2 regions of the Microbacterium sp. PI-1 genome follow, and region 2 is predicted to be linked to the other one. Evidence: predicted binding sites of a transcription regulator. Region 2 holds the regulator's gene; the other holds the start of a gene.
What was found. Region 2 encodes HrcA, which represses chaperone genes, less so after heat shock. Its sites were predicted from a motif close to TTNGCACTCGNNNNNNNCGAGTGCNAA; they were not measured.

Region 1: groES (co-chaperone GroES) is a predicted target of HrcA. The motif match lies at 1,758-1,784, and genes of this name have one in related genera.

The regions. Positions count from the first base shown of each region.
Region 1 is NZ_SJYZ01000011.1:107,515-110,897, reverse strand. Features, by position in the region: gene E0W80_RS11205 (hypothetical protein) at 1-488, shown strand, start outside; gene E0W80_RS11200 (class I SAM-dependent methyltransferase) at 496-1,707, opposite strand; gene groES (co-chaperone GroES) at 1,871-2,167, shown strand; gene rarD (EamA family transporter RarD) at 2,278-3,210, shown strand; gene E0W80_RS11185 (ABC transporter substrate-binding protein) at 3,355-3,383, shown strand, end outside.
Region 2 is NZ_SJYZ01000002.1:146,999-150,381, forward strand. Features, by position in the region: gene dnaJ (molecular chaperone DnaJ) at 1-1,114, opposite strand, end outside; gene hrcA (heat-inducible transcriptional repressor HrcA) at 1,151-2,182, opposite strand; gene E0W80_RS02665 (carboxylesterase family protein) at 2,285-3,383, shown strand, end outside.

The DNA of each region.
Region 1 (3,383 bases), on a different contig from region 2:
GCCTGTCGGTCGACGGTGAGCCGATGGTGGGGATCCAGCGCTGGGGCGGACCGTCGTCGCTGGCGGCGGAGTTCCCGGAAGAGGTGCGCGATCGCGCCGAGGAGCTGGCAGCGGACGGCTTCGGCTTCGGGCTCTCATTGATCACCATGTTCCGGGGGGAGCCGGTCTGGCTCGCCGACCGCCTCTCGGCGCAGGGCACGACGGACAGGTGCCTGATCGTCGACGCGGGCGGACCCATGGCGTGCGTACCGTTCGAGACGGCGGTGGAAGGAGGGCTCGCCACGCAGGTCGTCGACGACGACACGCGCGACGGCAGGGCGACGATCACGGCGCTCGAGCTGAGGTTCACGGGGCAGCAGAACGCGTATCTGGTGGTCGCCGAGGGCGTGCCCGTCGCCACCGTCCCGCCGGGCGAGTCGTTCTTCGTCGAGGCGCCACCCGGAGACCCGATCGAGATCGCACCGCCGGGGGCGGGAACCGGCAGCTGAAAACGGATCAGCTCGCGGCGGAGACCCGGTCGGCGAGGATCGCCACGCGTCGATCGCCGATGCGGGCGAGGATCAGCGTCGCCTCCTGGTCTCCCCGCAGCGTGAGCTTCTTGCGGAAGGCCGCCGGGTCGACGTCGACCCCACGCTTCTTGATCTCGAGTCGGCCGATGCCGTGCGCCTTCAGCGCTGTGCTGATCGCCTTGGGGTTCGCCGGCATCGTCTCGCGCACGCGGAAGGACTGCACGAAGGGGCTCGTCAGCGCCGAATCGGAGGTCAGGTAGGCGATGTGCTCGTCGAGCATCCCGGCGTCGAGGCTCCTGGCCACATCGCCGATCAGACGCGCACGGATGACGGCACCGTCGGGTTCGTGCAGGAAGGCGCCGAGCTCACGCACCGGCTCATCGACGGCATCTGCGGGTGCGGTGAGCTCGTGAGACCGGTCGTCGCGGATCACCAGGGCCGCGCGGCGAACCCCCTCACGGGCGAGGGCGCCGCTCCACACCACGAGCTCGACGACACTGCCGTCGGCACTCACCCACTGCGACTCCGCGTCGGCGGGCAGCGCATCTCGGTCGTGCGCGGGGCCGAGCTTGATGCCCGTGGACACGCGGCGTGCGACGTCGAACGCCCAGTCGAGGGAGGGGGAGTAGTCGTCGGCCGACACGCGCCGCGTCTCCCCGTGACCGGAGGTGCGTCGGGCGGGATCCATCCAGATCGCCCGGTCGTCGGCGGCGGGCATCGTCTCGAAGGCGTCTTCGGCGGTGTCATGGCGCACCACTGCGCCGTCACCGAACGGCGCGAGGTTGTAGGCGGCGATCGCGGCGGTGACCTCATCGGCGTCGACCGCCAGCACGTCGAGCCCGGCGCCGGTGAAAGCCAGCGCGTCGCCGCCGATCCCGCAGCCGAGGTCGGCGACAGCCGTGAATCCCGCGCTGCGGATCCGCTGCGCGTGGCGAGCGGCGACTCCGAGCCTGGTGGCCTGCTCCAGGCCCGCCCGGGTGAACAGCATGCGTCCGGCGAACGGTCCGAACTTGGCGGCAGCCTTGGATCGCAGGTGAGCCTGTCCGACGACCGCGGAGACCAGGTCGGGGGAGTGACCGGCGGCGCGCAGCCTCGAGACCGCGCGAGCGACGTCGACACTCGATCCGACCGTCCCGACCGCGTCGAGGAGTTCGAGACCGGCGGGGGTCAGCAGGGCGCGCAGCTCGGACATCTCCACGCCCTCAGCCTAATTCCCCGCCACGCGCGGAGCCGTGTCGAGCGGGTGTGCTGGCACTCGCATTGCGTGAGTGCCAGCACACCGCCTACACTGGCATTAGCACTCTCGGGTTGAGAGTGCGAACAAGTCTTTCGTGTCAGCGTCAAGAAAGAAGAGGTAGACCGTGTCGGTTTCCATCAAGCCGCTCGAGGACCGGATCGTCATCAAGCAGGTCGAGGCCGAGCAGACCACCGCGAGTGGCCTGGTCATCCCCGACACCGCCAAGGAGAAGCCCCAGGAGGGCGAGGTCGTGGCGGTCGGCCCCGGCCGTATCGATGACAACGGCAACCGTGTTCCGATCGACGTCGCCGTCGGCGACCGCGTGCTCTACAGCAAGTACGGCGGCACCGAGGTGAAGTTCGGTGCAGACGAGTTCCTCGTCCTGTCCGCTCGCGACGTCCTGGCGGTCGTCGTCCGCTGATCTGCGGAACCTGATCCGGCCCCTCCGAGGGGCAGGGTCGAGGTCCTCGAAGGGGCCCGGATGCTTCGGCATCCGGGCCCCTTCTGCATTCCCGGCGCTAGTGTTGTGCGGTGACCCCTGAGACGACCCGCGCCACCCGGACCGCGGGGGTCGCGTACGCCGGAGCCGCCTACCTGCTTTGGGGCGTGCTTCCGCTCTACTTCCTCCTGCTCGCACCGACCGGGCCGTGGGAGGTCGTCGCCTGGCGGGTGCTGCTGTCGTTCGTGTTCTGCCTCCTGCTGCTCACCGTCACCCGCGGGTGGGCCGCGTTCCGAGCGATCCTCCGGCAGCCCCGCCTGCTCGGCTGGACGGCGCTCGCCGGGCTCCTGATCTACGTCAACTGGCAGGTGTTCCTGATCGGAACCCTCAGCGACAACGTGATCGAGACGAGCCTGGGCTACTTCATCAATCCGATCACCACGGTGCTGCTCGGGGTCTTCGTCTTGAAGGAACGCATCCGCCGGCTGCAGTGGGCCGCGATCGCCATCGCCGCGATCGCCGTCGTCGTGATCATCGTGGCCTACCGTGCCTTCCCGTGGATCGCGCTCTCGCTGACCGCATCCTTCGGTATCTACGGACTCATCAAGAAGAAGATCGGTCCGGCGGTCGATGCCGTCAGCGGGCTCACCCTCGAGTCGTTCTGGCTGATCCCGATCGCCGTCGCGCAGCTGATCGTGGTGTCGATGACGCCGGCGGGCATCACGATGGGCGCGAACGGAGGGGTGCACGCTCTGCTGCTGGCGCTCGCGGGAGTCGCGACGGCGGTACCGCTGCTGTTGTTCGCCGCGGGAACCCGGCGGATCAACCTCACGGTGATCGGCATGATCCAGTTCATCACCCCGGTGATGCAGTTCCTCATCGGCGCCGTCGTCCTGAAAGAGCCGATGCCGCCGGAGCGCTGGGCGGGATTCATCCTCGTCTGGATCGCCATCGCCGTGTTCCTCGTCGATCTGCTGCTCGCCGGGCGCCGCGGCCGTCGGATCGCTGCGACCGAACTCGTCTGAACCCGGGTCTCTTCTCCGCCCGAACCCGGTCTCGGATCGTTAACGCACCGAGATACTTGCGATCCCTGCACGCGGGTATCACGGCCTAGTGTTAGAGCACCCGCCTGTGGTCACAATCCACGTTCAGTTACGCAAGGGAGCATCATGAACGCACTGAAGGGCTCGCGCACCGC
Region 2 (3,383 bases):
AGTGGCTGCGGAAGCGATCGCGGAGCTTCGAGAAGAGGCCCTGCTGGAACTGCGCGAGCTGGGGGTCCGGGGCCTTGGTCTTCTTCGCGAAGTCCTCGATGAGAGCCCGCTGCGCCGAATCGAGCCTGGTCGGGGTGAGCACCTGGACGCCGACGCGCAGATCACCGCGCTGCGTGCCACGGAGCGGGGTGATGCCTCGCCCCTTGATGGTCAGCACGTCACCGGACTGCACGCCGGCCCGGATCTCGAGATCGACCTCACCATCCAGTCCCTGGATCGTGGTCTCGGTGCCGAGGATCGCGTCGGTCATCGACACTTCGAGCGTCGCGAGCAGGTCATCGCCGTCACGGCTGAACGCCGGGTGGGCGTTGACCGTCACCTCGACGTACAGATCTCCGTTCGGACCGCCCGCCTTGCCGACCTCCCCGGAACCGGGGAGCTGGAGGCGGAGTCCGGTCTCGACGCCGGCCGGGATGTCGAGGGAGACCGTCCGACGCGAGCGCACGCGTCCCTGCCCGCCGCAGGTGCCGCACGGATGCGGGATGGTGGTGCCGTACCCCTCGCAGGTGCCGCACGGCTGGGAGGTCACGACGTTGCCGAGGAGGCTCCGCACCTGTCGCTGCACGTGCCCCGAGCCACCGCAGATGTCGCACGTGACGGGCGAGGTGCCCTCCTGGCAGCAGGACCCCTGACAGGTCTCGCACAGCACGGCCGTATCGACCTCGATGTCGCGATGCGCGCCGAACACCACATCGCCCAGGTCGAGGGACACCCGCACGAGTGCGTCCTGCCCGCGCTCCCGACGCGAACGCGGACGCGCGCCGCGTCCACCGCCCTGCGACGCGCCGAAGAACGTCTCGAAGATGTCCCCGAAGCCGCCGAAGCCGCCGAAGTTGCCGGCAGCGCCGTCCCCGCCGCCCATGTCGTAGCGGCGACGCGAGTCGTCATCGCTGAGGACGTCGTACGCGTGGGTGACGAGCTTGAAGCGCTCCGCTGCGTCTTCACCGGGATTCACATCCGGGTGCAGCTGTCGCGCAAGACGTCGATACGCCTTCTTGATCTCGTCGGTGGAAGCGTCCCGGGACACCCCGAGAACCTCATAGTGGTCCGCCACAATCGCCTTTCTGCGTGTGTTCTCTCGGCGGCCGCGTTAGCGGCCGGCCTCGTCTTCGTCGAGCATCCGCGACAGGTAGCGGGCTACGGCCCGTGCTGCGGCGAGGTTGCTCGGGTAGTCCATGCGCGTCGGCCCCATGACGCCGACTCGCGCCGTACCGCTGGGGGCGGCGTAGTTGCTGGCGACGATCGATGCCTCACCGAGGCCGAACGGCGCGTTCTCCGTGCCGATGCTGGCCGCGAGTCCGTGCTCGTCGGTCACCATCTCGCTCATCAGCCGCAGCAGCGTCACCTGCTCCTCGATCGCTTCGAGAAGCGGATGGATGCTTCCACGGAAGTCCTGTTCTCGACGTGCGAGGGTGGCGGCACCCGCCATCACCAGACGCTCCTGCCGGAACCCGCCGAGTTCATCCATCACGACACCGGCGATCGAGCGCAGCACGCGATCCTTGGCCACTTCATCCGCCGCGAGCAGCCCCTGAAGCCGATCGGATGCCTCCCCGATGCCCTGCCCCGTGATCAGCGCGGACAGGCGCGCCCGCAGCACCGCCATCTCGGCCTCGTCGATCGCCTCCGGCAGCATGGCCACACGCTGCGACACTCCCCCGGCGTCGGTGACGAGGACGATCAGGAGCCGATTGGGCGCCAGCGCGACGAGCTCCACGTGCGTGACGTGTGCGCGGGCGAACGAGGGGTACTGCGCGAGTGCGACCTGGCCGGTGAGCTGGGTCAGCACCCGGACCGTGCGCACCATGAGGTCGTCGAGGTCGGCCGGCTCGCCGAGGAACGACTCGATGGCGGACCGCTGCGCCGAGGAGAGCGGTCGCAGCTGCGCGAGATGATTCACGAAGACGCGATAGCCCTTGTCGGTGGGCACCCGCCCCGAAGACGTGTGCGGCGCCGTGATGAGTTCTTCGTCTTCGAGCAGCGCCATGTCGTTGCGGATGGTCGCCGCGGAGACCCCGAAGGAGTGGCGGTCCACGATGGAACGGCTGCCGACGGGTTCGTGGGTCTCGACGTAGTCCTGCACGATCGCGCGGAGAACCTGGAGTCCTCGCTCTGTGACCATCGCCTTCCCTTCCGCTGGCACTCGGACGTTCAGAGTGCCAATCCTACCCCGTACAGCTCGGTGATCTCCGTACTGCAGACGCACAACCCTAGGATGACGCTCATGACCACCTCAGCCCAGGCCACCCTGTCGCGCGGCATCGTCCGCGGCACCGAGGAGGGCGGGGTCGTCCGCTACCTCGGCATTCCCTATGCGCAGGCGCCGTTCGGGGCGAACCGATTCCGCGCCCCCCAGCCGGTCGATGCCTGGTCCGGCATCCGCGACGCCACCCGCATCGGCCCGACCTCACCGCAGGTGCCGTACGCGGGTCCGATCGGCGAGCTGCTGGGGTCGGTGATCCTCGACGGTGACGACATCCTGACCGCGAACGTGTGGGCTCCGACCGACGCGTCCGATGCCCCCGTGCTGCTGTGGATCCATGGCGGAGCGCTCGAGCGGGGCACCGCCGCGCTGCCGCTCTACGACGGGGCGGTGTTCGCCAGGGCGGGCATCGTCTTCGTCTCCATCAACTACCGTCTGGGTTCCGAGGGCTTCTCCGTCCTCGACGGCGCCCCCCGCAATCTCGGTCTGCGCGACGCCGCCGCGGCCGTGGAGTGGGTGCACCGCGAGATCTCGGCGTTCGGCGGGGATCCGTCGCAGATCACGGCGATGGGGGAATCGGCGGGCGGCGCGATCGTCGCGGCCTTGCTCGCCCGAGACGATTCACGCGCTCTCATCAGTCGCGCGATCATCGAGTCGGGCCCGCTCCAGGCGCAGACCCCGAAGAAGGCGGGACGTGTGACGGCGCAGCTCGCGAAGCGCCTCGGGGTCCGCGCCGATCGGGACTCGTTCGCCGCGCTCTCGCCCGCGCAGCTCCTCGACGCGAGGAGAGAACAGTCCGCAGGCTCGTCTCCGCTCGGCGGCGCACCCGGCTTCCAGATCGCGATCGATCCGGACAGCCTTCCGCGGTCCCCACACGAGGTCCTCGGCGAGATCGACACGCCGCTGCTCATCGGCAGCAACACCGACGAGTACCGATTGTGGTTCCCGCCCGAGGCGCTCGCCGGCATCGGCGAGTTCAAGCTGCAGGCCGCACGTGTCCTCTCGCGCATCCCGCGCCGCGCGGTGTCCGAGTACCGGTCCGCTTTCCCCGGAGCGAACACGGGAGAGGTCTTCGGGCAACTCGTCACCGACATGATGCTGCGCGCACCGCTGAGCCGTG